One region of the Oceanisphaera sediminis genome, then DNA from elsewhere that is predicted to be linked to it. Evidence: predicted binding sites of a transcription regulator. Region 1 holds the regulator's gene; each other region holds the start of a gene.
The links. Region 1 encodes sigma-54, which starts transcription at its own class of promoters, with help from an activator protein. Its sites were predicted from a motif close to TGGCACNGTTTTNGCTT; they were not measured.
Positions count from the first base shown of each region.

Region 2: ABD827_RS10730 (Na(+)-translocating NADH-quinone reductase subunit A) is a predicted target of sigma-54. The motif match lies at 2,974-2,990, and genes of this name have one in related genera.
Region 3: flhA (flagellar biosynthesis protein FlhA) is a predicted target of sigma-54. The motif match lies at 2,567-2,583, and genes of this name have one in related genera.

Region 1 is NZ_BAABDS010000038.1:47,629-54,411, forward strand. It holds gene mgtE (magnesium transporter) at 1-306, opposite strand, end outside; gene ABD827_RS12675 (HPr family phosphocarrier protein) at 347-622, opposite strand; gene rapZ (RNase adapter RapZ) at 615-1,475, opposite strand; gene ptsN (PTS IIA-like nitrogen regulatory protein PtsN) at 1,486-1,932, opposite strand; gene hpf (ribosome hibernation promoting factor) at 1,935-2,222, opposite strand; gene ABD827_RS12695 (RNA polymerase factor sigma-54) at 2,247-3,686, opposite strand; gene lptB (LPS export ABC transporter ATP-binding protein) at 3,736-4,461, opposite strand; gene lptA (lipopolysaccharide transport periplasmic protein LptA) at 4,464-4,994, opposite strand; gene lptC (LPS export ABC transporter periplasmic protein LptC) at 4,963-5,511, opposite strand; gene kdsC (3-deoxy-manno-octulosonate-8-phosphatase KdsC) at 5,508-6,059, opposite strand; gene ABD827_RS12720 (KpsF/GutQ family sugar-phosphate isomerase) at 6,059-6,783, opposite strand, start outside.
Region 2 is NZ_BAABDS010000033.1:3,713-10,495, reverse strand. It holds gene ABD827_RS10755 (peptidylprolyl isomerase) at 1-66, opposite strand, end outside; gene ABD827_RS10750 (YajG family lipoprotein) at 68-646, opposite strand; gene ABD827_RS10745 (methyltransferase) at 657-1,805, opposite strand; gene ABD827_RS10740 (alpha-ketoglutarate-dependent dioxygenase AlkB family protein) at 1,863-2,447, shown strand; gene ABD827_RS10735 (BolA family protein) at 2,548-2,865, shown strand; gene ABD827_RS10730 (Na(+)-translocating NADH-quinone reductase subunit A) at 3,229-4,572, shown strand; gene ABD827_RS10725 (NADH:ubiquinone reductase (Na(+)-transporting) subunit B) at 4,576-5,814, shown strand; gene ABD827_RS10720 (Na(+)-translocating NADH-quinone reductase subunit C) at 5,807-6,577, shown strand; gene ABD827_RS10715 (NADH:ubiquinone reductase (Na(+)-transporting) subunit D) at 6,570-6,783, shown strand, end outside.
Region 3 is NZ_BAABDS010000036.1:190,150-196,932, reverse strand. It holds gene fliR (flagellar biosynthetic protein FliR) at 184-972, shown strand; gene flhB (flagellar biosynthesis protein FlhB) at 973-2,106, shown strand; gene flhA (flagellar biosynthesis protein FlhA) at 2,622-4,718, shown strand; gene flhF (flagellar biosynthesis GTPase FlhF) at 4,735-6,123, shown strand; gene ABD827_RS12110 (MinD/ParA family ATP-binding protein) at 6,116-6,783, shown strand, end outside.

The DNA of each region.
Region 1 (6,783 bases):
GGCCAGATCGTCCGACTCCATGTCTTCCAGTGCGGCGGCCAGTTTGCCCGGATCCATCAGCCGGATGATGCCGTCTCTGACTTCCTCCGACAGCTCTTCCAGGATTTCGCCGTATTCATCCGGGTCGATCAGCTGCCACAATACCTTGCGACTGGGAGAGGGAGAGGACTCCAGCAGCCAGGCGACGTCGCCGGGGCGCATCTGTTGCAGCATGCGGCGAACGTGCACGAACATGCCGCTGTTCAGCGCCTGGGTAATGGTGTCCAGATGATCCTGCGTTCTTGGCTTTTCTAATGATTCTGTCATCCGGACTCCAGCCTTCTGCGGGGGGAAGGCGATAGGGGAATTATTCTGATTCGTTGAAGCGGTCGGCGACCAGGCGGGAGACGGCGTTCATGGCTGCTTCTGCATCCGGCCCTTCGGCAACGACGCGAATGGCGTGCCCTTGGGCGGTTTCCAGCATCAGCAAGCCCATGACGCTGTTGGCCGGGGCCTGTTTTTCCTGGTTGCAAACGGTCACGGTGGCATCGAATTGCTGGGTTAACTGTACCAGCTGAATGGCGGCTCGGGCATGGAGCCCGAGCTTGTTGACGATTTGCAGATCCCGCTCGATTCTAGTCATGTTGCTTTTCCAGGGTCCGGTGGCGCAGTTGTACGCTTTTGCCCATTTGCCGGAATATCTGTGCGAGCTGCTCGACGATATACACGGATCTGTGCTTGCCACCGGTACAACCGATGGCGACGGTCACGTAACTGCGGTTGTTGCGTTCCAGGTGCGGCATCCAGGTGACCAGCAGGTTTTCAATCTGCCACAGGTATTTGGTGACCTCGGGCTGGCTGCTCAGGTAGCTGGCGACCGGCTCGTCCTGGCCGCTGAAAGGGCGCAACTCGGCTATCCAGTGGGGGTTGGGCAGAAAGCGGGCATCGAACACGAAATCCGCATCCTGAGAAATACCGTATTTGTAGCCGAAAGACTCGAATACCCAGTTCAGTTCCCGTTCCTTCTTGCCGAGAATACGGGCGCGGATAATTTCGCTCAGATCGTGAATACTGAGATCGGAAGTGTCGATACGCAGATCGGCGGTGGAAGACAGAGGCGCCAGCAGGTGGGTTTCCTGACGGATGGCTTCGTCCAGGGTCAGGCTGTGACGAGACAAGGGGTGCAGCCGGCGAGTGTCGCCGAAGCGACGGATCAGGGCGGCATTGTCCGCGTCGATAAAAATACTGGACAGGCTGACCCCTTCCATGGCGCCGATGTCGGCCAGACAGGCTTCCAGTTTGTCGGCACTGTCGGGCAGGTTGCGTACATCGATGCTGACCGCCACCTCACCGGGTTCGCGCCGACGCATCTGTACCAGCTCGGGCAGCAGCTCGACGGGCAGGTTGTCGACACAGTAATAACCCAGATCCTCGAGCACACGCAGGGCCACGGTTTTACCCGAGCCCGAACGACCACTGACGATCACCAGCTGCATATTGTTCTCCTCAGGAAGACACCATGATGTGATAGAGCTCGTCATCGCTGCCGGCCTGGCGCAACTGCTTGCAGACCTGTTTGTTGCTGAGCTTTTCGGCAATCAATGACAGCGTCTTGAGATGCTGCTTACATTCTTGTTCCGGTACCAGCAGGGCGAATACCAGGCCTACGGGCTGATTGTCAATGGCATCAAACTCCACCGGCTCGGCAAAGGTGAGTAGCACCGCCGTCGCCTGGTTGTCATTGCTGATACGGCCATGGGGAATGGCAATACCGTTGCCGATGCCGGTGCTGCCCATTTTTTCCCGGGCCAGCAGGCAGTCGAACAGCTGCTGGCTGCTGATATCGAGATGCAGGGCGGCCAGCTCGCTGATGATTTCGAGAGCTCGTTTTTTGCTCGTGCAGGGGACTGCACTGCGGGTGCAGTCCCTGCTCAGTATGTCGGCGACTTCCATGGTTATTTTTGCTTGAGCTTCTCTTTGTGTTTGATGATCTGGCGATCGAGCTTGTCGATCAAGCCATCGATGGCGGCGTACATGTCGTCATGTTGGGCGTTGGCAAAAATTTCACCGCCGCTGAGATGCATTTTGGCTTCGGCCACCTGCTGCAATTTTTCCAGGGTGAGGACGACGTGTACATTGGTGATGTTGTCGAAGTGACGCTCCAGTCGGGCAAACTTGCTGTTCACATAGTCACGCAGGGAATCGGTGACTTCTACATGGTGTCCAGTCAGATTTATTTGCATATCGTCTTCCTTCTAGATCTGCCTTTACATCAGGCGCTTACGCTGATTGGAAGGGGGGATGGCCAGCGACTCCCGGTACTTGGCGATGGTCCGCCTGGCCACCTGTATCCCCTGTTCGGCCAGCAACTGGGCAATTTTACTGTCGCTCAGTGGCTTGGCCGGGTTTTCCGCACCGACCAGTTTCCTGATCAGGGCGCGAATTGCCGTCGACGAACATTCTCCGCCACTGTCGGTACCCACATGGCTGGAGAAAAAATACTTCAGCTCGAACACCCCTCTGGGGGTATGCATGAATTTCTGCGTGGTCACTCGGGAGATGGTGGATTCGTGCATTTCCACCGCTTCGGCCACATCATTCAGCACCATCGGCTTCATGGCCTCGGGCCCGTACTCAAAGAATGCCTGTTGTTGTTCAACAATACAATTGGCAACCTTGAGCAAGGTCTCATTTCGGCTTTCCAGGCTCTTGATAAACCATTTGGCATCCTGCAAATGGTTACGAATAAACTGGCCGTCTTCACTGTTTCTGGGCTGGCGCGCCATGGCGGCGTAGGTCTGATTCAGCCGTACCTTGGGCATGGCGTCATGATTGAGTTCGGCAACCCAGACGTCCTGGCGTTTGGTCACCACCACATCCGGGATCACGTACTCGGAACTGCTCTGAATCACGCTGTTGCCGGGCCTGGGCTCCAGCTGCTGGATCAGGGCCAGCACATCCCTGAGTTCTTCTTCCTTCAGCCTGGTTTTACGTTGCAGGGTGCGATAGTCCCGGTTGCCGAGCAGATCCATGTGTTGCTCAAGCACCAGACGGGCCTCGTTCAGCCAGGGAGTGTCGGCGGGAAAGTGCTCGAGTTGAATGCGCAGGCATTCCTGCACGCTGCGGGCGGCGACGCCGACAGGGTCGAAGTGCTGAATGCGCTTCAACACCGCTTCCACCTCGTCTGCCTCGATTTCCTGGTCGCCACCGGAGACGGCGGCGAGGATATCTTCCAGATCCTGGGTCAGATAACCGGCGTCATCGATGGCGTCGATAATGGCCAGGGCGATGGCCTGATCGGTTTCACTAAAGGGGGTCAGCTGCATCTGCCACAGCAGGTAATCCTGCAGCGTTTCGGTGGTTTCTCCCTGATAGACGGTATCTTCCATTCCTTCGGGCAGGCCGCCGTTACCACTGCTGCCGGAGGAGGCGGTATAGATATCATCCCAATGAGTGTCCATCGGCAGTTCGTCGGACAGCTGGCTTTGCTCCATGGAGGTATCGGCAGCCATTTGCTCGTCGCTGCCACCGTCGGCCACTTCTATGCTGTCCGGCTCTTCCTGCTCCAGCAGGGGATTGTTTTCCAGGGCCAGCTGAATTTCCTGCTGCAGCTCCAGGCTCGACAGCTGCAGCAGGCGAATGGCCTGTTGCAGCTGGGGGGTCATGGTCAGTTGCTGCCCCAGACGTAACTGAAGAGTTGGCTTCATTGTAGAAAAGTCCTTCTATGTCAACCGCATGGGTCTTCAGCGGGCCAGCTCAGAGGCTGAATTGTTCACCAAGATAGACTTTCTTGACCTGCTCGTTCGCGAGTATTTCGGTCGGTGTGCCGGCGGCGATACGATGACCGTGGCTGACAATGTAGGCCCGTTCGCAGACATCGAGGGTCTCACGCACGTTATGGTCGGTAATCAGCACGCCCAGGCCGCGATCACGCAGGTGCAGGATGATTTTCTTGATATCGATCACCGAGATGGGATCGACCCCGGCGAAGGGCTCATCCAGCAGAATGAAACGCGGATCGGCCGCCAGCGCCCGGGCTATTTCCACCCGGCGGCGCTCGCCACCGGACAGGCTCATGCCGGCGCTGTCGCGGATATGAGTGATATTGAACTCTTCCAGCAACTGCTCCATTTTTTCGTCGCGGCCGGCGGCATCCAGATCCTGGCGGGTTTCGAGCACCGCCATCAGGTTGTCGGCCACGCTCAGGCGCCGAAAAATGGACGCTTCCTGGGGCAGGTAACCGATACCGGCCCGGGCTCGCACATGCATGGGCTCATGGCTGATGTCCTGTTCGTCGATGGTGATGCTGCCGGCATCGCGCTGTACCAGGCCCACTATCATGTAGAAGGAGGTGGTCTTGCCGGCGCCGTTGGGACCGAGCAGGCCGACGATCTGACCGGTGTTGACGGTCAGGCTGACATCGGCCACCACCTGGCGGCCCTTGTAACTTTTCTGCAGCCCGCGGGCTTTCAGTGTTGCCATGATCAGTTCTGCGTCTCTTTTTTATTTATGTCCTGCAGTTGTTCGGGCAGAAAAATGGTGGTGACGCGGTCTTTTCCGCCCTGGCTTTCGGCTTCCATCTGCTCCTTGTCGATATGGTAGCGGATTCGGTAGCCGGTCACGATATTGTCGTTTTGCGTGAGCTTCGCTTCCTTCAGCAGGGTGATGGTGCGTGCCTTCATATCGTAGTGGATTTCCCGGGCCTCGGCCTTGACCGGCTGGCCGCTGTCGAGCACCTGATAGTAGGTGGCCGGTGCGCCGTGGGCGGTCATCGATTGCAGGCCCTGGTCGTTGCGGATCACCACCAGTTTGTCGGCCTGCACATCCATGGTGCCTTGTTTGACCACGACCCGATCGCTGAAGGTGACCTTGTTGTCGACCAGCTCCACCAGCTGACGACCGGCATCGATGGTCACCGGCTGGTTGAAGTCTGCCTCTTTGGCCTCGGCCAGACTCAGGCCGAGGGCCAGCAGGCCACCGATGCTAAGGAGTAAAGTAGGTTGCCCGGGTTTCATGCAGTAATTCCACCGTTTGTTGATCAAGCTTGCCCAGCAGCCCCTGGCCCTGGGCCTGATAAGTGGGGCTGTTCAGTTGTACGTTCCGGTTGGATCGCAGCTGATTCTTAATAAAATCCAGTTCCAGATATTCGGTGGTCAGGGTTCTCACCAGGGCATCCGGTTGCAGCCCCCGGCCGACCACGGTGCCGTTCAGTACCGCGTTATCATTGGTGTTGAGCATGCCCTCGTCACCGCTCAGCCGCCATTGGGGCTGGCCATCGGGCGAATAGAGCAAGATAACAGGTTTTTCCATCAGGGTCATGGCCAGCGGTTGGTAGTACTCCGCATATTCCGCATCCAGTCCGCGGTAGGGCAGACCCAGCTGGTTGTATTGCACGCTGCGCAGGTTTTTGGCAATAAAATCCGGCTGATAATCCTGCTGATTGACCGGGGCATCGGTGACCGGCCGAAACCACTGCCAGCAGACCAGCGCGACCAGAAACAGGCCACCAAACCACCAGATCTGGCGGCTCACAGGCTCATGCCCCTGGCCTGTTCCAGCTCGCCCCGCGCCTCAAGCAGCAGGTCGCATACTTCGCGCACCGCGCCTCGGCCGCCGTCGATGCGGGTAACATAGTCGGCCTGTCGCAGCACCAGCGGGTGAGCATCGGCCACCGCCACGCCCAGGCCACAGTCCAGCATCACCGTCAAATCGACCACGTCATCGCCAATATAGGCGACCTGCTCCGGTCCGAACTTGAGGGTATCCAGCAGGGCGCGATAGCTGTGTATCTTGTCGCTCTGACCCTGATAAACATGGGTGACCCCGAGTGAAGCCATGCGCTCGCTGACGATGCGGGAGTCCCGCCCGGTGATTACCGCCACCTGAATACCGGCGTTGAGCAGCGCCTTGATGCCGAAACCGTCCTTGGTGCAGAAGCTTTTGTATTCTTCACCCTGATTACCGAGATAGATCATGCCGTCGGACAGCACGCCGTCCACATCGCAGATCAGCAGTTTTATCCCGGCCATCCGCTGCCAGACGTCGCCGGCCACCGGGCCGTAAAGGCTTGGTTGTTCCATCAGATCACTCCTGCCCGTAACAGATCGTGCATGTTGAAGGCGCCCACTGGATGCTGTTGTTCATCCAGCACCAGCAGACCGCTTATTTTCTTTTCTTCCATCAGATTGACCGCTTCTGCCACCAGCATGGCGGCGTGTACCGTGGTGCAGCTGCGGGTCATCACCTGTGCGATGCAAGTGTGATGCAGATCGATTTTATGATCCAGGGTGCGGCGCAGGTCGCCATCGGTGTAGATACCCACCAGTTTTTGCCGGTCATCGACCACGGCGGTAAAGCCCAGACCGGTGCGGCCGATTTCCAGTAGTGCGTCGATAATCAGCGTGTCCAGTCCGACTTTCGGTACCTGATCGTCTTTGTGCATCACATCGCCCACCCGCAGCAGCAGGCGCTTGCCGAGGGCGCCGCCGGGGTGACTGAGGGCGAAGTCATCGGCGGTAAAGCCGCGGGCTTCCAGCAGGGAAACGGCAAGGGCGTCGCCCATCACCAGGGCGGCGGTGGTGCTGGCGGTCGGAGCCAGGCCAAGCGGGCAGGCTTCCTGCTCCACCCGGGTGCACAGATGCACGTTGGCTTCTCGTGCCATGGTGGAGGCGGGGTTGCCGGTCAGACAGATCAACGGCAGCCCGCGGCGCTTGAGCACCGGCAGCAGAGAAATGATTTCGCTGCTCTCACCCGAGTTGGACAGGGCCAGCACCACATCGTCCTTGCCGATCATGCCGAGATCCC
Region 2 (6,783 bases), on a different contig from region 1:
TCTGGGGCCGGCCAGGGCGGAGCTGGCGGCCAGCAGTCCGGCGGCCAGCAGCAAAAAACGCGTCATATCAGTTACCCCCGATAAATTGCTGTACGTCGCGGTCGGCCAGCATGTCCTGCAGCAGCAGTGACAGCTGTTGGTTCAAGGCTTCTTTTACCTTGTCCAGCTCCGGGTGCAGGCGACCGGGGAACTCGGCCTGGGCGCTGCGGCGATACTGCTTGGTGATGGTGCGGCCGTCGCGCTTCAGGGTCAGCTGTATGCGCAGCTGCTGCACCACGTCGTAGCTGATATGACCGCGGATCACCCGCGCCAGTACTTCCTGCAGCTCCAGCTCTACCTGGGTGGGGGCGCCGTTCTCGATAAAAGCGCCCTGAGTGCTCAGGCCCTGAGCCAGCGCCTGTTCCAGTTGCACCTTGAGGTTGTTGCTGGCGCCCACCACCACCGGGGCCTTGTTTTTCTGTTCTATCTGAATGATGTAGTCGTTGTTGCGGCCGTCCTTGCTGCCGAGCGCAACCGGCTGGCCCCGGTAAACACCGGCACTGGTTTGTACTGTGGGGTTGACGTCAACCGCGATGGGGTAGTAACTGGCACAGGCCGTCAGGCTCAGTGCCAGGATGCCGGTCATTAACCATTTGATTAATTTCATGAAAAATTCCTTAAGAGAGTTTGGTGGCTTTGAGAATAACGAATTTGCGGTTGGATGCCACCAGCCGTTGATTGCCGAACAGACGCTTCAGTTTCTGATGGTAATCAAGATGACGATTGGCTACCAGCAGCAAGTGGCCGCCGTGACGAAGTACCCGTTTGGCATCGACAAACATTTGCCAGGCAATATGGTCGGTTATGGCCTGTTGCTGGTGAAACGGGGGATTGCACAGTATCAGATCGGCGCTGTCGGCGGCGACGCCATCGAGACAGTTATTGACCATGAAGCGGGCGCGGGACTCGGCCTCGGGCAGATTTTCGCTCACGTTGAGGCGGGCACTGGCCATGGCCATGTAAGACTCGTCCACGAAGGTCACCCGTGCCTGCGGGTTCTGCGCCAGGGCCATCAGTCCCAGCACCCCGTTACCGCAGCCCAGATCGATGATTCGTCCCGGCTCGTCGGCGGGCAGGTGCTCCAGCATGAAGCGGGCGCCAATATCGAGGCTGGCGCGAGAAAAGACGTTGGCGTGGTTGTGAATGGTGAAGTCGGTGCCTTCCAGGGGCCATGCCAGGGGGGCAGGCAGCGGCGCCGGACGCTTGTTCGGCTCCGGCCGGCAGAAGATCAGCCGGGCCTTTTTCCTGGCCAGGCTGGTATGGGTGGGGCCGATATAGTGTTCGAACAGTTTGAGGGTCGAGCTGTGAATGTCCCGGGCCTTGGCCCCGGCGACCAGCAGGGTGTCGGGTCCCATCACCCGGCTGAGGGCGGCCAGCTGATATTCCAGCATGGCGTTGGTCTTGGGCAGCTTCATCACCACCAGCCCGGGCGCCGGTTCGTCGGCAAGTAGTCCGTCGGACAGGCTGTTCAGCGGCTGCCAGCCCGGCTCGAGATCGTTGTCCCGGGCATTGGCGGCCAGCGCCAGCTCGGCAATGCGCGAGTCGGTAAAACTGCAGGGGCTGTGGTGATGCAGTGCCAGGGTGAGGGCACCGAAACCGTCGTTGAGGATCAGCAGGGGCGCGCTTTGGTCCCACTCCTGAGTCATCAGCTCGGATATGATATATTCATCGGCCGCATCCCAGGCTTGCAGGCTGTGCTGGGCAGAGCGAGGGTAGCGTTGCAGATACAGCTCGCCCCCCTGAGGCAGGGGAAAGTGGTGATTCATGATGCGATGGCCCGACAGAAAAAAGAGCCATTTTAGCAGTTAATGGGAGAAAGCAGTATGGAGCTGTGGACCGATTCACCCGAATGGATATCCCTGCCTCAGGGGCGATTGCTGTGGTGGCCGAATGCCTTTCTGCCCGAGGCGGACATCTGGCTCGAGCAACTGCAGGCCGAGATCCCCTGGCAGCAGCACCGGTTGCATTTGTTCGGGCGCGAACACGACGAACCCAGGTTGTCGTGCTGGATGGGGGATCTGGCCTACCGTTACTCCGGCAAGCGTCGGGAACCCGTGCCCTGGCACCCGCTGGTGAACGAGATCCGTCAGCGGCTGCAAACCATCTGCGCGCAGCCCTTCAACGGCGTCCTGCTCAACCTGTATCGTCATGGTCGGGACAGCATGGGCTGGCATGCAGACAACGAGCCGGAGCTGGGGTCAAATCCGGTCATCGCCTCGGTCAGTCTGGGGGCGACGCGCCGCTTTCTGTTGCGCCATAAAAACGGCGAGCGCCGCCAGTTGCTGCTGAGCCACGGCAGCCTGTTGGTGATGGCGGGCGAAATGCAGCATCACTGGCAACATGCCTTGCCCAGAGCCGCGGCCGTCGATGCGGCCCGCATCAACCTGACCTTTCGTTATCTGGTGTAACGCCGTAACCGGGGCGCGTGTCATGCGATTTATTCCATTACTGAAAGCAAGCCGGGTATGATTCGGTCTTGGTTCAGTGTCATTTACTCAGGAGTTCCTTATGTCGGTACAGAGTGTTATCGAAAGCAAGGTGCAGGCGGCACTGACGCCCGCGCATCTGGAAGTGATCAACGAAAGCTATATGCACCGGGTGGCGCCGGGCTCGGAAACCCACTTCAAGCTGGTGGTGGTGAGCGAGCAGTTTAACGGTCAGCGGTTGCTGGCCCGGCATAGGGCCCTGAATACGCTGCTGGCCGACGAACTGGCCGGCGGCGTTCATGCCCTGGCGCTGCATACCCTGACCCCTGCCGAATGGCAGGCGCGCGAAGGCGTGCTCGACAGCCCTGCCTGTCGTGGTCGGGCGGGTACCTCGGCCTGAGCCGAATGTTATTCGCGATTGATATTTTTGTTATGCCGCGATGTTGGCTCAATACCTGCAATTGGCTGGCGCCTATGCGACCAAGGGATAATAAGTAGCCATATATCATGGCCTTATTCTTGCTTGTTTAAACTTTGAGCAAGTTGAATTTGCTGAAAGAGGCGGTAATTTTTGGTAATTGCCGTGGCAGCCGCCGCGCTAAAAGTGCTAGTATTATGCGCCTTTTATATCGGGCTGGATGTTACCGGACTGTAGTCATGCTGTTTCAACACGATAGAGGCAGACCGGTAGCGACTCATCAGCATGTTGTCATGTCTGACATGGCAAGTACCTGTCTTCCCCTAACAAGTAGTGCAAGTGAGTATGATTACAATTAAAAAAGGACTGGACCTCCCGATTTCCGGGACCCCAGAGCAAGTAATCTACGATGGTCCTGCCATCAAGCGCGTTGCCACGCTGGGCGAGGAGTTTGTGGGCATGCGCCCTACCATGCACGTCAAGGTAGAGGATCGTGTCAAAAAAGGTCAGGTGATCTTCGAAGACAAGAAGAATCCGGGCGTTAAGTTCACAGCTCCTGCCAGCGGTACCGTGGTTGAAATCAACCGTGGCGCCAAACGCGTACTGCAATCTGTGGTGATTGCGGTCGATGACAGCGAAGATCAGATTACTTTTTCTAAATACGCTTCTGCTGAACTTTCCAAACTGGAACCTGAAACCGTTCGCGATCAGCTGGTTGAATCCGGCCTGTGGACGGCGCTGCGCACCCGCCCTTTCAGCAAGGTGCCGGCCATCGGTTCTACTCCTCGCTCCATCTTCGTCACCGCCATGGATACCAATCCATTGAGCGCGAACGCCGAGCTGATCATCAAGGAAAATGCGCAAGCCTTTACCGATGGTCTGCAGGTGCTGAGCCGGTTGACCGAAGGTAAGGTGCATGTCTGTAAGGGCGAAGGCAGCTTGCCTCAGGCTCAGGCCGGCAACATCACCGAACAAGTGTTCAGTGGCGTGCACCCGGCCGGTCTGCCAGGTACCCACATTCACTTTATCGACCCTGTCGTGGCCGGTAAGGTGGTCTGGTATATCAATTACCAGGATGTGATTGCCTTCGGCAAACTGTTCACCACCGGTGAGCTGTTTACCGACCGCGTTGTTGCCCTGGGTGGCCCCGTGGTACAGAAGCCTCGTCTGCTGCGTACCCGCATCGGTGCCTGTGTCAACGAGCTGACCGCCGGTGAACTGCAGGACGGTGAGAACCGTGTTATTTCCGGCTCCGTGCTGTACGGCACCATTGCCAATGGTCCGCATGCCTATCTGGGTCGTTATCACCTGCAGATATCGGTCCTGGCCGAAGGTCGCGAAAAAGAACTGTTTGGCTGGCTTGCGCCGGGTGCCAATAAATTCTCGGTGACCCGCGCCTACCTGAGTCATTTGACCAAGGGTAAGCTGTTCGACCTGACCACCACCACCAACGGCTCTGCCCGTGCCATGGTACCCATCGGTAACTATGAACGTATCATGCCGCTGGATATCCTGCCGACCCTGCTGCTGCGCGATTTGTTGTCCAACGATACCGAAAGCGCCCAGACCCTGGGTTGCATGGAGCTGGATGAAGAAGATCTGGCACTGTGTACCTATGTGTGTCCGGGTAAATACGATTATGGCCAGGCTCTGCGCAAGTGTTTGACCACAATTGAGCTAGAGGGCTAAGTAATGAGCTTGAAACACACTCTGGAAAAGCTCGAACACCATTTCGAGCCGGGCGGTAAATACGAGAAGTTTTACGCCCTGTATGAAGCGGTTGCCACCGTGCTCTATACCCCGGGCATGGTTACCCGCAACGCCTCTCATGTGCGCGACAGTATCGATCTGAAACGCATCATGATCATGGTGTGGATGGCGACCTTTCCGGCCATGTTCTTCGGTATGTACAACTCTGGCGGGCAGACCATCAATGCCCTGATGAACATGTACAGCCCGGCCGAACTGGCCTCGGTTATCGACGGCAACTGGCGTTATGGCCTGGCACAAAGCCTGGGAGCAACCCTGGGTGACGGCGCCGGCTGGGGCAGCAAGATGTTGCTGGGCGCGACCTACTTCCTGCCTATCTACCTGACGGTGTTCATCGTCGGTGGTTTCTGGGAAGTACTGTTTGCCACCGTACGCAAGCACGAAGTGAACGAAGGTTTCTTCGTCACCTCGGTACTGTTCGCGCTGATCGTGCCCGCGACCCTGCCTCTGTGGCAGGCAGCGCTGGGTATCACCTTCGGCGTGGTCATGGCCAAGGAAATCTTCGGCGGCACCGGTAAAAACTTCCTCAACCCGGCGCTGGCCGGTCGTGCCTTCCTGTTCTTCGCCTACCCGGCCGAGATTTCAGGTGACACCGTCTGGACGGCCGTTGACGGCTTCTCCGGCGCTACCGCACTGGGCCAGTGGGCCAGTGGTGGTCAGGCGGCGTTGATGGATGCCAACAGCGGTTCCATGATCGGCTGGATGGATGCCTTCATCGGTAACATTCAGGGCTCGATTGGTGAAGTCTCCACCCTGGCGATTTTGCTGGGCGGCCTGTTCATCATCTACATGGGTATTGCCTCCTGGCGTATCGTGGCAGGCGTGATGATCGGCATGATTGCCACCGCAACCCTGTTCAATATGCTCGGCTCCGACACCAACGCCATGTTCAGCATGCCCTGGTACTGGCACCTGGTATTGGGCGGCTTCGCTTTCGGCATGATGTTTATGGCAACCGACCCGGTATCCGCTTCCTTTACCAACAAGGGTAAATGGTGGTACGGCGCCCTGATCGGCATCATGGTGGTCTTGATCCGAGTGGTCAACCCGGCCTTCCCCGAAGGCATGATGCTGGCCATTCTGTTCGCCAACCTGTTCGCTCCCTTGTTCGACCACTTCGTGGTGCAGGCTAACATCAAACGGAGACTGGCTCGTGGCTAAGAAAGAATCTATCGGCAGAACCTTTGCCGTCATCGGCGTCCTGTGTCTGGTGTGTTCTGTGGTGGTATCCGGCGCAGCAGTCTTGCTGAAGCCGACCCAGCAGCGCAACCAGGCCCTGGACGTGCAGACCAATATCGTTGAAGTAGCGGGTCTGGGCCGTGACAATGTGGCCGAAACCTATGAGCGCTTCATCGAAGCGCGTCTGCTGGATCTGACCACCGACACGTTTTCGGACCAAACGGTGCAAGGCTATAACCAGCGCAATGCCGCCAAGGAACCTTCGACCAGCATCAAGCTGAGTCCGAAAGAGGATCCGGCCGGTATTCGCCGCCGCGCCAACATGGTGCCGGTATATATGGCCAAAGATGAAGACGGCAACCTGGACAGCATCATACTGCCCATTCATGGTCAGGGCCTCTGGTCTACCATGTACGCCTTCGTCGCCGTGGCACCCGATGGCAACACCATCAAGGGGATTACCTACTACGAGCAGGGTGAAACGCCCGGCCTCGGCGGTGAGGTAGAAAACCCCAACTGGCGTGCCCAGTTTGTTGGCAAAGAGCTGTTTGACGACAACGGTAAGCCGGCCCTGAAAGTGGTGAAAGGTGGTGCGCCTGAAGGTGCTCCTTCCAGTGTAGATGGCCTGTCCGGCGCTACCCTGACCTCCAACGGTGTGCAAAAAACCTTTGAATTCTGGTTGGGCGAGCAGGGCTTCGGTCCGTTCCTGGCCAAGGTTCGTAAAGGAGAGCTGAACAATGGCTGATAAAGCTGAAATGAAAAAGGTTCTGTTCGGACCTATCATCGGCAATAACCCCATTGCGTTGCAGGTGCTGGGCATCTGTTCCGCACTGGCGGTTACCTCACAGATGCAGACCGCATTCGTGATGTCACTGGCGGTAATAGCGGTAACGGCCTTCTCTAACCTGTTTATCTCGCTGGTGCGTAATCAGATCCCCAACTCGGTGCGAA
Region 3 (6,783 bases), on a different contig from region 1:
GTCAGCTATCAGCTATCAGCTATCAGCTATAAGCGACCCGAGTATTTTGTAGGCGCCAATTTATTCGGCGCAAACGGTTAGACAAATCAGAATAGACAGGCGGAACGCAAATCGCCCAGTCACCGATTGTTTGTCTGACAGCTGACAGCTTACAGCTTGCCGCTTTGTTTTCGGAGACGATGTTTGAACTACAGCACCGAGCAGATCCTGATGTGGCTGGCCGCTTATCTCTGGCCCCTGTGCCGCATCGCCGGCATGATGATGACCATGGTGATGTTTGGTGCCCAGCTGACGCCGGCCTACAACCGCGTATTGCTGGCGCTCGCCACCACCCTGGCGGTGGCGCCGGTGCTGCCTACCATGCCCGAGGTGGCGCTGTTTTCGGTCGGTGGCTTTCTGATCACCGGCCAGCAGGTACTGATTGGCGCAGTGATTGGCCTGTTGTCCCAGTTTCTGGTGCAAACCTTCGTCACCGCCGGCCAGATCATCGCCATGCAGACCAGCCTGGGTTTCGCCACCATGGTCGATCCGCTCAATGGCCAGTCCGCCCCGGTGGTGGGGCAATTGTATCTGATGCTGGGCACCCTGCTGTTTCTGGCGCTGAACGGTCATCTGGTGATGATTGAAGCCATCGTGCTGAGCTTCGACACCCTGCCGGTGGCGATGAATGGTTTGTCGGTCACCAGTTGGGAAAATCTGGCCGGGCTGCTGAGCCTGCTGTTTCAGGCGGCGGTGGCCATGTCGCTGTCGGCTATCGTCGCCATGTTGTTGATCAACCTGACTTTCGGGGTGCTGACCCGGGCCGCGCCCCAGTTGAACATCTTCAGCGTCGGCTTTGCGGTCAGCATGGTATGCGGCCTGTTTATTCTGTGGCTGACCCTGGGCGGATTTCTGGGGCATTTCGAAAACCAGTGGCTACGGCTGCAAACGGTGATGTGTGACACCCTGCTACTGACTTGCGAAGGAGGCTGAATGGCGGAGTCGGACGGTCAGGAAAAAACAGAACAGCCTACGGAACAACGCCTTCGCCAGGCACGAGAAAAAGGCCAGATCCCTCGTTCCAAGGAGTTGGGTACCGCCGCCGTACTGTTGAGTGCGGCGCTGGGACTGATGATGGTCGGCGACTCGCTGGGGCTGGCCATGGCGCGGCTGTTTGAACGCAACTTTCAGGTCGACAGGGCCGCGCTGTTTGATCCCGAGGCCATGATGCCGGCGCTGCGTGACTCGCTGATGGGGCTGATGTGGCCTCTGTTTGGGTTTTTTGCCATCGTGTTGGTGGCGGCGCTGGTGGGCAACAGCCTGCTCGGCGGTGTTAACTTCAGCAGCCAGGCGATGCTGCCCAAGCTGGATCGCATGAGCCCGATGAAGGGCTTCAAGCGAATGTTCGGCATGCAGTCGCTGGTGGAGCTGCTCAAGTCCATTGCCAAGGTGGTGTTTATCGCCACCCTGGCTATCTGGCTGTTGTGGGGCCAGTTTGACAATATTCTGCGTCTGAGCGACGAAACCCTGCCCGCCGCCATGGTCGGCTCGGTGGAGTTATTGCTGAACATGGGCCTGTTGCTGTGCATGGCTCTGCTGCCCATCGTGGCCATCGATGTGCCGTTTCAGATCTGGAATCACACCCGCCAGCTGAAGATGACGCTGCAGGAGATCAAGGACGAATACAAGAACACCGAGGGCAAGCCCGAGGTCAAAGGCCGTATTCGTCGTTTGCAGCAGGAAATGGCCAACCGCCGCATGATGGGCGAAGTGCCCACCGCCGACGTGGTGGTGGTCAACCCGACCCATTACTCGGTGGCCTTGCGTTATGACAAGGACAAGCCCGGCGCCGCCCCCATGGTAGTGGCCAAGGGGCTGGATGAAATCGCGCTCAAGATTCGGGAAATCGCCCGGGAATACGAGGTGCCGGTGATTTCGTCTCCGGCCCTGGCGCGAGCCGTGTATCACTCCACCAAGCTTGACCGGGAAATTCCCGACGGCCTCTTCGTGGCCGTGGCCCAGGTGTTGGCCTATGTATTCCAGCTGAACGCCTGGCGCAAGGGGCAGGGCAACCGCCCGGTACCGCTGAAGGAAGACCTGCCGATACCGGACGAATATAAGGCCTGAGCTAGCTATAAGTCATGAGCTATAAGTCATGAGCTAAAAGCTAAAAGCCTGTTTCTTAGTCACAAGTCTGTCAGTCCATAAAATATGCACAGAGGCAACTGGGTAGCCTCTTCCGACACGCTGAACCGCATCCCTGCGACGCTCAGCACATGACGTCCTGTCATGTGATGGTCGGCTGAGGCTATCCCAGCCGCCTCTTTTCGGGCTCGAAGTCGTCGGTGAGCACCACTGACAGACCACTCCGTTGCCGACGGGAGGGCAAAGGGTGTCTGCTCAACCGACCATCCGCGCCAAGGATGGCGCGGCTGAGCCCCCAGGGAGGGGTTTACGGCGTGTCGGCTGAGCAGTGCGCTTTGCCTGATGGCCTCGTTAAGTTCAACAAAAACTTGTGACCAAGAGACAGGCTAAAAGCGCCAAGGGAGCCGCTTACGGCTGATCGCTCAAAGCTTACAGCTGAAAATGGCCTGTTTATTGCATATTAAGCCGCATCAATTCTCGTCTACACAGCAGTGGCAATGGCATTCAAGGACACGCTTTCACAAATCGGACCCTGGTCCTCCTGGTTCAGTAAAGGGCTGGGCACCCCGCTGCTGGTGCTGGCGGCACTGGGCATGGTGGTGTTGCCCATTCCCGCCCTGCTGCTCGATGTACTGTTCTCGTTCAATATTTCCCTGGCGCTGGTGATCCTGCTGGTGGCGGTATACAGCCAGCGGCCGCTGGACTTTGCCGCCTTTCCTACCGTGCTGCTGGTCGCCACCCTGTTGCGGCTGGCGCTGAACGTGGCCTCGACCCGGGTGGTACTGCTGGAAGGGCACGAGGGCGGCAATGCGGCCGGTAACGTGATTGAGGCCTTCGGCTCCGTGGTGATCGGCGGCAACTATGCGGTCGGTCTTATCGTGTTTCTGATCCTGATGATCATCAACTTCGCGGTGGTCACCAAGGGGGCCGGCCGTATCTCGGAAGTGAGTGCCCGTTTTACCCTGGACGCCATGCCCGGCAAGCAGATGGCCATCGATGCGGATTTGAATGCGGGCCTGATCAATCAGGACGAGGCGCGACTGCGCCGGGATGAAGTGACCCGTGAAGCCGACTTCTACGGCTCCATGGACGGTGCGTCCAAGTTCGTCAAGGGCGATGCCATCGCCGGCATCATGATCCTGTTTATCAATATCATCGGTGGTTTCATCATCGGCATGGCCCAGCACGGGCTGCCGTTCGGCGAAGCGGCCGAAATCTATACCCTGCTGACCATAGGTGACGGTCTGGTGGCGCAGATTCCCTCGCTGCTGCTGTCGATTGCCGCCGCCATTATCGTGACGCGTCAGAATACCCGTGAAGACATGGGCCAGGCGATGCTGGGGCAGCTGTTCGACAACCCCAAGTCGCTGGCCATTGCCGCCGGTATCCTGATCACCATGGGTCTGGTGCCGGGCATGCCCCATTTTGCCTTTCTGCTGCTCGGCGGGTTGGCGGCCTTTGCGGCCTGGTGGACCATCAAACGCAATGCGCGTGATGCACAGCTTGCGGTAGAGCAGGAGCAGTCGCCGACGGTGCCAAGTACCGAGGTGAAGGAGCTGAGCTGGGACGACGTGGCGCAGGTCGACACCATAGGCCTGGAAGTGGGTTACCGGCTGATAAGCCTGGTCGATCAATCTCAGGGCGGCGAATTGCTGAGCCGCATCAAGGGGGTGCGCAAGAAACTTTCGCAGGAGCTGGGCTTTCTGATCCCCGCCGTGCATATTCGCGACAACCTGGAGCTGGGCCCCAATCAGTATCAGATCACCCTGATGGGGGTGAGCTCCGGCGCGGCCGACATTTATCCGGATCGGGAGCTGGCCATCAACCCCGGGCAGGTCTTCGGGCCGGTACAGGGTATCGACACCCGGGATCCCGCCTTCGATCTGGAGGCCACCTGGATTACCAAAGACCAGATCGAACAGGCCCAGAGCCTGGGTTACACGGTGGTGGATGCCGCTACCGTGGTGGCCACGCACCTCAGTCAGCTGCTGACCAACCATGCCGCCGTCTTGCTGGGCCATGAAGAAGTGCAGAACCTGGTGGATCAAATCGGTCGCAGTCAGCCCAAGCTGGTGGAAGGGCTGGTACCCAACACCATGAGTCTGGCGCTGGTGACCAAGGTGTTGCAGAGCCTGCTGCATGAAGGGGTGACCATTCGTGACATGCGCACCATTCTGCAGACCCTGACCGAGTACTCCACCAAGAGCCAGGATCCGGAAGTGCTGACCGCCGCCTGTCGTATTGCCCTGCGCCGTTTCATGGTGCAGGAGATAGCGGGCACCGAGCGCGAGCTGCCGGTCATCACCCTGGCGCCAGAACTGGAACAGATATTGCAGAACTCTTTGCAGGCCGGCGGTGCGCAGGGCAGCGGCATCGAGCCCGGCCTGGCCGAACGCATGCAGCAATCGCTGGCACAGGCGGCGGCCAATCAGGAAATGGAAGGGCAGGCGGCGATTTTGCTGACCTCCGGCATGTTGCGCACCACCTTGGCGCGCTTTGTAAAACACACGATTCCCAGTCTGCGGGTCTTGTCCTATCAGGAAGTACCTGATGACCGTCAAATCCGCATTGTGGCGTCTGTTGGCCAGCAGTAGCAGGGTGGTAGTTTAAATGAAGATAAAACGATTTTTCGCCAAAGACATGAGAGCCGCCCTGGCCGAGGTGAAGGACGTGCTCGGCGCGGACGCGGTGATCATGTCCAATAAAAAAGTGTCCGGCGGTATCGAAATAGTGGCGGCGGTGGACGACGACGACACGCCGGTCACCCCGGTGCAGCGGCCGCTGCGGGATGACAATGTCAGAATTTCGTCGCAGGCCCGTCAATTTATTTCTCCGCTGGATGCAAAGCAGCAGTCGGAAACCCTGCAATCGCTGTTGATGCGGGGGCGCAGTGAAGCCTCTCCCCAGACCCTGGCCGAGCAGTCCAGCTGGAAGGAGCCGGCGCTGACCCCGGAGGCGGGCAAAGCGCCGCGTCAGGAGCCGCGAATGGGGACGAAAGAGCCCCAGGCTCAGCCCCAGTTGCACGACAGCCGCGAGCACAAGCGCAGGGAAGGGGCCAAAGACAAAGAGTTGAATGCCATGCGTCAGGAAATTGCCAGTATTCGACGCTTGCTCGAACATCAGGTGTCGGGGTTGATGTGGCAGGAGGTGGAACGGCGCGAGCCGGTCCGCGCCATGCTGATCAAGCACCTGAACGGCCTGGGATTCAGCGATGTTTTTTCCGACCAGCTGGCGATGATGGTGCACGACACAGCGGCACCGCATGAAGCCTGGAGCCAGATTGAAACCGCGCTGTGTCAGCAGTTGATGACCGGTGAAGACGAAATTCTGCGCCAGGGCGGCGCCGTCGCCCTGCTGGGCCCCACCGGGGTCGGCAAAACCACCACCATCGCCAAGCTGGCCGCCCGCTTTGCGTCCCGCTATGGCGCCGACCAAATTGCCTTGATTACCACCGACCACTACCGGATTGGTGCCCATGAACAACTGCAGACCTACGGTCGCATCATGGGCGTGGTGGTCAAGCAGGCGCGTACCTATCAGGAGCTGGCTCAGGCACTCTATCAGCTGCGTCATCGGCGGTTGGTGTTGATTGACACCGCCGGTATGGGCCAGCGGGATCTGCGATTGAACGAACAGCTCGATACTCTGGTGGGCGATAAACAAATCAAGATTCGTAACTATCTGGTGCTGCCGGCCACGGCCCAGCGCCGGGTATTGCAGGAAGCGGTGGATCATTTTCGTCGCATTCCCCTGGCCGGTTGCATTCTGACCAAGCTGGACGAAAGTCTGTCACTGGGAGATGTGCTGGATATCAGTATTCAGAACAGTCTGCCCATCAGCTATATCACCGACGGGCAGCGGGTGCCGGAAGATCTGCGCCTGGCGGATGCCCTCGAGCTGGTCAGGCAGGCATTGGGAACCATGGAGCAACGTCGGGAAGAGCCTCACTACTGGGAGTCCTCCGAGTTCGACGAAGAGGATGCGCGTTTTTATGAATAATTGGTTTCAGGACCAGGCGAGTGGACTGCGGCTTATGCAAAAAACAAGCAGAGTACAGGTTATTTCGGTGACCGGCGGCAAGGGCGGTGTGGGCAAAACCAACATTACCCTCAACATGGCGTCGGCCATGGCGGCGCAGGGCAAGAGGGTCATGGTGCTGGATGCGGATCTGGGGCTGGCCAACGTCGATGTCTTGCTGGGCATTCGAGTCACGCGCAATCTGTCCCACGTGTTGCGCGGGGAGTGCACCCTGGACGAGGTGCTGGTGGAAGGGCCGCAGGGCGTCAAGATCATACCGGCCACGTCCGGCAACCAGTCGATGACCGAATTGTCGCCGCTGGAGCACGTGAGCCTGATCCGCGCCTTCAGCGAAATGCAGACCCCGATTGATATTCTGCTGGTGGATACCGCCGCCGGTATCTCCGACATGGTGCTCAGTTTCTCCCGCGCCGCGCAAGAGGTGATAGTGGTGGTGTGCGACGAGCCCACCTCGATCACCGATGCCTACGCCCTGATCAAGATTTTGTCCCGGGATTACGGCGTGTTCCGCTTCAAAATCGTGGCCAACATGGTGCGCAGCCAGCGCGAAGGTCAGGAACTGTTTACCAAGCTGACCCGGGTGACCGATCGCTTTCTGGATGCGGCGCTGGAACTGGTGGC